DNA from 3 places in the Mesorhizobium sp. WSM3873 genome. Region 1 is predicted to be linked to each of the others. Evidence: predicted binding sites of a transcription regulator. Region 1 holds the regulator's gene; each other region holds the start of a gene.
The links. Region 1 encodes HrcA, which represses chaperone genes, less so after heat shock. Its sites were predicted from a motif close to GTTAGCACTCNCNNNNNGNGAGTGCTAAC; they were not measured.
Positions count from the first base shown of each region.

Region 2: a site for HrcA is predicted at 1,317-1,345, ahead of groES (co-chaperone GroES). Genes of this name have one in related genera too.
Region 3: a site for HrcA is predicted at 1,811-1,839, ahead of groES (co-chaperone GroES). Genes of this name have one in related genera too.

Region 1 is NZ_LYTM01000055.1:249,436-252,711, forward strand. It holds gene A9K71_RS27215 (sorbosone dehydrogenase family protein) at 1-1,086, opposite strand, end outside; gene A9K71_RS27220 (hypothetical protein) at 1,197-1,394, opposite strand; gene hrcA (heat-inducible transcriptional repressor HrcA) at 1,426-2,508, opposite strand; gene rph (ribonuclease PH) at 2,676-3,276, shown strand, end outside.
Region 2 is NZ_LYTM01000054.1:250,959-254,234, forward strand. It holds gene A9K71_RS25755 (hypothetical protein) at 1-376, opposite strand, end outside; tRNA gene A9K71_RS25760 (tRNA-Ser) at 779-868, shown strand; gene groES (co-chaperone GroES) at 1,393-1,689, shown strand; gene groL (chaperonin GroEL) at 1,752-3,276, shown strand, end outside.
Region 3 is NZ_LYTM01000009.1:21,807-25,082, forward strand. It holds gene groL (chaperonin GroEL) at 1-1,298, opposite strand, end outside; gene groES (co-chaperone GroES) at 1,351-1,665, opposite strand; gene A9K71_RS07890 (Hsp20 family protein) at 2,014-2,490, shown strand; gene A9K71_RS07895 (Hsp20/alpha crystallin family protein) at 2,575-3,084, shown strand.

The DNA.
Region 1 (3,276 bases):
GGCCGGGAAGTTGCCGCCCTCGTAAAAGGCGATGTTGAGCGGCGCCGAATGTGCCTGGATCAGCACGTCCGGAACCGTGACCTTGCCGGCGAGATCGGGCCGCGCGCCTTTGTGGCGCGGATCCTCGTTGTCGCCGATATAGTACCAGGGCCAGCCATAGAAGGCTCCCTCCTTGACGGCGGTCGCATATTCGAAAGGCACGTTGTCGCCGAGCTCGTCGCGTTCGTTGACGACGCACCAGAGCGCGCCCGTGGCCGGCTGCACCGTCATGCCCGAGCAGTTGCGCAGGCCGGTGGCGACCATCCTGCGGTTCTTGCCGTCAGGATCGAAAGCGAGCACATCCGCTCGGCCTTCCTCCGCGCCCCAGGTAGCGCCGAGCGGTGCCGATCTCGCCCATTCTTCGACGCCGCCCTTCGGCCTCGCTCCCATGCCCTCCGCGGTATTCGAGCCCGAGCCGACCGAGAGATAGAGCGTTTTGCCGTCGGGCGAAAAGGCGATGTCGCGCGTCCAGTGATGGCTCGACGGGATGTCCGAGACGATCGTTTCGGGCTCGCCGGAAGCTTTGAGGTCGCCGTCGCGATAGGCAAAGCGGACGACGCTGTTGCTGTTGGCGACATAGACCCATTGCGGCTTGTCGCCCGGCGGATAGAAGGCGATGCCGTAGGGCCGGGTCAGGCCTTTGGCAAAGACCGACTTCTCGGCGGACTTGGCGCTGCCTTCGGCCAGTCGATAGACGCGGACCTGGTTCGCCCTGCTGTCGGCGACGAAGAGATCGCCGTTCGGCGCCGTGCGCACGACACGCGGGCTGCTGATGCCCGAAGCCACCAGCTCGGCCGAAAAGCCGGGTGGGAGGGCTGGCGTGGCATCCTCGGGGCGATCGGTGACACCGCCGCCGTTCGAGGCGGATTCGGCGACATTCGGCTTCGGGAGATCGTCGGGCCTGATGAGGCGCCGCACGCCGGGCCGGTCGGCCTTCCAGTCACCGAAGGCCTTTTTGCCGGTGAGCAAGGGCTGATCGGCCTGCTGCGCGACGGCGCCGGAGGCCAGGAACAAAGCGAGGGCGGCAAGGCCGGCAATGCGTATCATGCTGTTCTCCGTTATTCGCCAACGTGCATCAGCAACCAGACAGCGAATATCGGGCAGGCTTTCCAAAAGAGAAGCCGGGCATGCGGATTTTGACGGGAAACGCCGGCAGTTCAGCTCTCTTCGATATCCAGATCGTCGTCGAGCTGCTTTTCCAACGCGACCAGATCGGCCGGCAGCGGCAGGCCCATGGCGCGCATTTCCCTGAGCTTCTCGCGCAGTAGCTCCTGGATCTCGTGATCGTCTTCCGGCTGGTTCACCATCTCCTCGAGCAGCAGGCTGATCTGGGCCTTGAACGATTCCAGCGCCATTTCCACCCTCCTTGCGACGTTTCCCGCTCGCCTACCTCAGCATGCGCGAAATCAACTGGGCCGTATAGTCGACCATCGGGACGATGCGGGCATAGTTCAATCGCGTCGGGCCGATGACGCCGAGCGCGCCGACGACGCGCGCATCTTTGTCGCGATAGGGCGCGACCACGAGCGACGAACCGGACAGCGAAAACAACTTGTTCTCCGAGCCGATGAAGATGCGCACGCCCGGACCTTCCTCGGCGAGGTCGAGGAGCTGCAGCAGTCCGTCCTGCGTTTCCAGATCCTCGAACAGATGGCGCAGCAATTCGAGATCGGCCTGGGCGGTGACGTTTTCCAGAAGATTGGCGCGGCCGCGCACGATGAGGCGCGCCGGCAGGCCGCTTTCGGCGCCGGCCCAGACGGCGAGGCCCTTCTCGACCAGTTCCTGCGACAGCGTGTCGAGAGCCGCCCTGGTCTCGTCCTTGATGCGCGCGATCTCGACCCGGGCCTCGGCCAGCGTGCGGCCGCGGATATGGGCGTTGAGGAAGTTCGAGGCCTCGTGCAGCTGCGAGACGGTGATACCGGCCGGCAGGTCGACAACGCGGTTCTCGACATCGCCGCTCTGCGACACGAGGACGGCGAGCGCCTTGGTGGGTTCCAACTGGATGAACTCGATGTGCTTCAGAGCCACCTCGTTCTTGGCGGCGAGCACCAGGCCGGCGCCGCGCGACATGCCGGAGAGCATCTGGCTGGCCTCTGTCAGCATATGCTCCAGCGTCGCGCCCGAGCCCGAGGCACGCACCTGCGCCTCGATGACGCGGCGCTCGTCGTCCGACAGATCGCCGAGCTCCATGAAGGCATCGACGAAGAAGCGCAGGCCGGTCTGGGTCGGCAGGCGCCCGGCCGAGATATGCGGCGCGTAGATCAGCCCCAGATGCTCGAGGTCGCTCATCACGTTGCGGATGGTGGCCGGTGACAGCGACGACGGCAGGATGCGCGACAGGCTGCGCGAGCCGACCGGCTCGCCGTCGCGCAGATAGGAATCGACAATCCGCCGGAAGATGTCGCGCGAGCGCATGTCGAGCGACTGAAGCACGGGCGGCTGCGATGCGGGATCGACTGCCTTGTTCATTCCAGCGAAAAACCTCCTATTGGAAGATATAGACTTAAGCCTCCCTGGCGCAACCCGGGCCATTTTCCCTTTGCGCGGAGTTTCCTTGGCGCCCTTTTCCTTTGCGCCATCCATCGCATGCGTCTACAAGCCGCCGACGAATCCAAAACCATAGGAAAGAAGGCCGAATGCGCCCCTCCAAACGCCAGCCCGACGAAATGCGCGCCATCTCCTTCGAGCGCGGCGTCTCCAAGCATGCCGAAGGCTCGTGCCTGGTGAAGTTCGGCGACACGCATGTGCTGTGCACGGCGAGCCTGGAGGAAAAGGTGCCGGCCTGGATGCGCAATTCCGGCAAGGGCTGGGTTACGGCCGAATACGGCATGCTGCCGCGCTCGACGGGCGAGCGCATGCGCCGCGAGGCTTCCGCCGGCAAGCAGGGCGGCCGCACGCTGGAGATCCAGCGGCTGATCGGTCGTTCGTTGCGCGCCGTTGTCGACCTGCAGGCCCTGGGCGAACAGCAGATCACCGTCGACTGCGACGTTATCCAGGCCGACGGCGGCACCCGCACCGCCTCGATCACCGGCGGCTGGGTGGCGCTATACGATTGCCTGCGCTGGATGGAAGCGCGCCAGATGGCCAGCGTTTCCAAGGTGCTCAAGGACCATGTCGCGGCGATCTCCTGCGGCATCCATGACGGACAGCCGGTCATCGATCTCGATTATCTCGAGGATTCCTCGGCCGGCACCGACGCCAATTTCGTCATGACCGGCAAGGGCGGCATCGTCGAGA
Region 2 (3,276 bases), on a different contig from region 1:
CGATCTCGGCGACCGTGAAGCCCAGCGCTTCGGCCGAGAAGACGAAATCGGGCACAAGAAGCGTGTAGGCCTGACGCACGACGAGCCAAAGGATGATGGCGACTTGCCAGATCGTATAGTGACGCGGGAAACGCGCCGACCGGTTGAAGGCGAGGCCGAGCAGGTAAAGCCCCCACAGAATGGTCACGACGCCGCCGGTCAGCCCGCCGTAGATCAGGAAGAGCACGCTTTCCGGCAGATTGAAGTCTCCGATCAGCCGCCAGCTCGAGATCAGGCCATAGGCCGATAACCCCATGACGATGATCAGCCACGCCACGGGGATGAAGGAGAGCCCGCTGTCGGGCCGGCTCGCGGGCTGCGGGTTGATCGATGCCATGTCAGGACGATGCCCCTCGCAAAGCCCAAGCAGTTCCGGGAACTGCGTCGTGGTTTTCCGTCCGGAAGTGCACGAAACAAACGCCTGAGACAGTCGACAGGCGGCCAGGGCCGAAGTCAAGCGCGGGAAACCGCGCCGGCCAGCCTTTGCACAGCATTCGGCTGCATGGCAGGCCACCGGAGCAGCTTTCGCGCCATCCACGGCAAAAGCCACGGAATGACTTGGCATTCGCTTTAGGATCGACTAGATGAGCCCCGCGCCTGTTTTGCCTAGACGGCTAGAGGTGCCGGGAAAGGGTTGCCTGCCGGTTGAAGGCACCCCAACTTTAGGCCGAGAGGCCTTCCCGAGGAGATGCATCTCCCCAACCCGCGCGGCGAAACCGGCCGACGCGACATGCAAGACGGAGAGGTGGCCGAGTGGTTGAAGGCGCACGCCTGGAAAGTGTGTTTACGGGAAACCGTAACGCGGGTTCGAATCCCGCTCTCTCCGCCAGTTCATCAACAAAATCAATACTTTAGAGAGAATTTCCGAATTTACCCCGCCAAAAAGCCCATCATGCAGGACGCTATTGATTTAGACAGCATGCGACGGCATGAGACATCCAGCCGGGGTGCATTCCCATCGTAACGGGGACCCCATCGAGATTGGTGAGCGACTAGTCTCGAGCGCCTTCTGCAAGTGCCTGCCAAAGCGATGAGCGCTCGTTGCGACCCCGAGTTTATGGATGCGGCCGACGGCTCGGCCGTTAATTTCACATAATTTCACATTCCAAATAAGACACAAAAGTCGGCCCAGAGATCACGGCCGAAACGCGCTTAGGCACTGGGATGCGCCCGTAATGGAGCCCAGGCCTTCCGTGTCGATTCCAAATCTTTTGCTCTTCGGGGGGTCCGCTCATCCGTCTTGACCAGGACAAACCTACAGCCTATCTCATCGCCACGTTAGCACTCCCCGCTGGCAAGTGCTAACCGGCTCCGGCAACGAACCTTTCAACCTCCGCACCAGGGATATCCAATATGGCAAAGTCGAATTTCCGGCCGCTGCATGACCGCGTGGTCGTTCGTCGGGTCGAATCCGAATCCAAGACGGTGGGCGGGATCATCATCCCGGATACGGCGAAGGAAAAGCCGCAGGAAGGCGAGATCATCGCTGTCGGCTCCGGCGCCCGCGACGAAAGCGGCAAGCTCGTCCCGCTGGACGTCAAGGCCGGCGACCGCATCCTGTTCGGCAAGTGGTCGGGCACTGAAGTCAAGCTCAATGGCGAAGACCTTCTGATCATGAAGGAATCCGACATCATGGGCATCATCGGCTGAATTTCGGCCTCTCCATCAAATGAGTTTTCGGGCTCTTCTCGAGCCCCTGTCAGGAGCTAACCATGGCTGCAAAAGACGTAAAATTCTCCCGCGACGCCCGTGAGCGCATGCTGCGCGGTGTCAACATCCTCGCCGACGCGGTGAAGGTCACCCTCGGTCCCAAGGGCCGCAACGTCGTCATCGACAAGTCGTTCGGCGCCCCGCGCATCACCAAGGACGGCGTCACCGTCGCCAAGGAGATCGAGCTCGAGGACAAGTTCGAGAACATGGGCGCACAGATGGTCCGCGAAGTCGCTTCGAAGACCAACGACATCGCCGGCGACGGCACGACCACCGCGACCGTCCTCGCCCAGGCGATCGTGCAGGAAGGCAACAAGGCGGTTGCCGCCGGCATGAACCCGATGGACCTCAAGCGCGGCATCGACCTCGCCGTCACCGAGGTCGTCGCGACGCTGGTCAAGAACGCCAAGAAGATCAAGACCTCCGAGGAGGTTGCCCAGGTCGGCACCATCGCCGGCAATGGCGACGTTTCGGTCGGCTCGATGATCGCGGAAGCGATGCAGAAGGTCGGCAACGAAGGCGTCATCACCGTCGAGGAAGCCAAGACCGCCGAGACCGAGCTGGAAGTCGTCGAAGGCATGCAGTTCGACCGCGGCTATCTCTCGCCCTACTTCGTCACCAACGCCGACAAGATGGTCGCCGATCTGGAAGACGCCTACATCCTGCTGCACGAGAAGAAGCTCTCCAACCTGCAGGCCATGCTGCCGGTCCTGGAAGCCGTCGTTCAGACCTCGAAGCCGCTGCTCATCATCTCGGAAGACGTCGAAGGCGAGGCCCTGGCCACGCTGGTCGTCAACAAGCTGCGTGGTGGCCTGAAGATCGCCGCCGTCAAGGCTCCGGGCTTCGGTGACCGCCGCAAGGCCATGCTGGAAGACATCGCCATCCTGACCGGTGGCCAGGTCATCTCGGAAGACCTCGGCATCAAGCTCGAGAATGTCGGCCTCAACATGCTCGGCCGCGCCAAGAAGGTGTCGATCTCCAAGGAGAACACCACCATCGTCGACGGCGCCGGCAAGAGGGTAGAGATCGAGGGCCGCGTTGCCCAGATCAAGCAGCAGATCGAGGAGACCACCTCGGACTACGACAAGGAGAAGCTGCAGGAGCGTCTGGCGAAGCTCGCCGGCGGCGTTGCGGTGATCCGCGTCGGCGGCGCGACCGAGGTCGAGGTCAAGGAAAAGAAGGACCGCGTTGACGACGCTCTGAACGCGACCCGCGCGGCCGTGGAAGAAGGCATCGTTCCCGGCGGCGGCGTCGCGCTGCTGCGCGCTTCGCTGGCCATTACTGTCAGCGGCGCCAACTCCGACCAGACCGCCGGCATCGCCATCGTTCGTCGCGCGCTGCAGTCTCCGGCTCGCCAGATCGCTGCCAACGCCGGCGCTGAAGCCTCGATCGTCGCTGGCAAGATCCTCGAGAACAAGGGCGCGACCTTCGGCTTCAACGCCCAGACCGGTGAGTATGGCGACATGATCGCCATGGGCATCGTCGACCCGGTCAAGGTCGTGCGTACCGCTCTCCAGGACGCGGCCT
Region 3 (3,276 bases), on a different contig from region 1:
TTGTCGGCAGCCACCGCGTCGAGCGCATTGGCGGCCCTGAGCAGCGCCACGCCGCCGCCCGGAAGAATGCCTTCCTCGACCGCCGCGCGCGTCGCATGCATGGCATCGTCGACGCGGTCCTTGCGCTCCCTGACCTCGACCTCCGTCGAACCGCCGACGCGGATCACAGCCACGCCGCCGGCGAGCTTGGCCAGACGCTCCTGCAGCTTCTCGCGATCGTAGTCCGAGGTGGTCTCCTCGATTTGCGCCTTGATCTGCGCGACGCGGCCCTGGATCTCCTCCTTCTTGCCGGCGCCATCGACGATCGTGGTGTTCTCCTTCTCGACCACCACTTTCTTGGTGCGGCCGAGCATCTCCAGCGTGACGTTCTCAAGCTTGATGCCGAGATCCTCGCTGATAGCGGTGCCGCCGGTGAGGATGGCGATGTCCTCCAGCATGGCCTTGCGGCGGTCGCCGAAGCCCGGAGCCTTGACGGCCGCAACCTTCAGGCCGCCGCGCAGCTTGTTGACCACCAGCGTCGCGAGCGCCTCGCCCTCGACATCCTCCGCGATGATGAGCAGGGGCTTCGCCGACTGAACCACCGCCTCCAGAACCGGCAGCAGCGCCTGCAGGTTGGAAAGCTTCTTCTCGTGGATCAGCACATAGGGCTCTTCGAGCTCGACGCGCATCTTATCCTGATTGGTGATGAAGTAAGGCGAGAGATAACCGCGATCGAACTGCATGCCTTCGACCACTTCCAGCTCGGTGTCGGCGGTCTTGGCTTCCTCGACGGTGATGACGCCCTCGTTGCCGACCTTCTGCATCGCCTCAGCAAGGAAACGGCCGATCTCGGCATCACCATTGGCCGAAATCGTGCCGACCTGGGCGATCTCGTCATTTCTGGTCACCTTGCGGGCGTTGGTCTTCAACTCCTGAACAATAGCCTCGACGGCTTTGTCGATGCCGCGCTTCAGATCCATGGGATTCATGCCGGCGGCAACGGCCTTGGCACCTTCCCTGACGATGGCCTGGGCGAGAACGGTCGCGGTGGTCGTGCCGTCGCCGGCGATATCGCTGGTTTTCGAGGCGACCTCGCGCACCATCTGCGCGCCCATGTTCTCGAACTTGTCCTCGAGCTCGATCTCCTTGGCGACAGTGACGCCGTCCTTGGTGATGCGCGGAGCGCCGAACGACTTGTCGATGACGACATTGCGGCCCTTAGGGCCGAGGGTGACTTTCACCGCGTCGGCGAGAATATTGACGCCGCGCAACATGCGGTCGCGGGCGTCGGAATGGAATTTCACTTCCTTGGCAGCCATTGGAACACTCCTTCAGCAGGCAGCTTTCATTCACCGGATCGGGTGGGCCGGTTCAAGCCGCTTTTCCCAACGCCGATGTCTGCTCGACCACACCCATCACGTCGCTTTCCTTCATGATGAGCAGGTCTTCACCGTTGAGCTTGATCTCGGTGCCGGACCACTTGCCGAACAGGATGCGGTCGCCGACTTTGACGTCGAGGGGAATGAGCTTGCCGCTCTCGTCGCGCGCGCCGGAACCGACGGCGATGATCTCGCCTTCCTGCGGCTTCTCCTTCGCCGTGTCCGGGATGATGATGCCGCCGGCCGTCTTCTCCTCGGCCTCGACGCGGCGGACCAGAACGCGGTCATGCAATGGATGGAACTTCATATCGTTCTCCTTCGGGACAAACAGATTTTGAGAGGTTCCTCCACTCCGGACCGGAAGGACCGGAGCGGGGCTCGCGATCCTTTTCGGCCTCGCGCATGTGGATTTGGTTTTGCACGCGCCGGTTTCAAGAGGCCGCAAGAAATTTTTTGGCACTCGCAACAGCCGAGTGCTAGCGCCGTGAAAACAAAGGTAATTATGCAGCTTTGACGGGCACGTCCCGGACCCCTTGACGGCAAAGGAATCAATTCCCAAATCGAACCTGCCGGCGCCTGAAGTGGCCGGCAAGGTCAAGGAGCGCCGCTGCCTTGGCGCTCCTCGTATCTATGTTGCTCAATGGAGGATGTAGCTATGAGAACCAGTTTCGACTTTTCTCCCCTGTTCCGGTCGAGCATCGGCTTCGATCGAATGCTGAACGCGCTCGAGACCGCAAGCCGCATCGAAACCGCTGACAACTGGCCGCCCTACGATATCGCCAAGAGCGGCGAGGACGACTACCGCATCACCATGGCCCTGGCAGGCTTCAGCCAGGACGAACTGGCCATTACCCAGGAGCAGAACATGCTGATGGTTTCTGGCCAAAAGGCAGGCGAGGACAACGGCGAGTACCTGCATCGCGGCATTGCCGGCCGCGCATTCCAGCGTCGCTTCGAGCTTGCCGATCACGTCAAGGTCGTCGATGCGAGCCTCGTCAACGGCCTGCTGACAATCGACCTCAAACGCGAGATCCCGGAAGAAATGAAGCCGCGCCGGATCGAGATCACGGCGGACAAATCATCGCCAAAGGCCGCGACAAAGAAAATCGAGGCCGACAACAAGGCGGCCTGAGCCTTCTCGCCGCGCTTTGCGCCAAGCGCCGGGTGATGTTCCCGGCGCTTCCTTGTCTTCCGGATGAACAGAAAGGAGGAAAAAATGAGTGTTCGTGATCTGATTCCCTGGGGCCGAAACAATGGCAACCAGGTTCCAAGTGTCTTCCGCGACGGCGAACGCGATCCTTTCCTGTCGCTGCATCGCGAGGTGAATCGGCTGTTCGACGACGTCTTCCGGGGTTTCGGTTCCGGCTTGCCATCCCTAGGCGGCGTATCAGCCTTTGGTGCCGGCTGGCCGAGCGTTGAGATCTCCGACAACGAGAAGGAGATCAAGGTGGCGGCCGAAGTCCCGGGCCTGGACGAGAAGGACATCGAGGTGCTGCTTGATGATGGCGTGCTGACGCTGAAGGGTGAAAAGCGCTCCGAGACGGAGGACAAGGAGCGGCAGTTCTCCGAGCGCGTCTATGGCCGCTTCGAGCGTCGCATCCCGCTGGGCTACGAGATCGAAGAAGACAAGATCGATGCCCGCTTCAAGAACGGCGTGCTGACGGTAATGCTGCCCAAGACCGCGAAGGCGCAGTCGCAGGCCAAGCGTATCGAAATCAAGAGCTGATGTCTCAGTGCAGGGGTTGGACCGACCGGTCCGGCCCCTGCGGCATGACGGAACTCTCGTGGCTAGATGGAACGGCCAACGCTGGCGTGGGTGCTGGCTGGAGCGTGGAACGGCTCCCTTTCCAAACGAGTGATCCGCTCGCAGCGGGCGCAAGAGGCTCGCTTGCGGCTCGATGACGTGCGGCCGACGCAG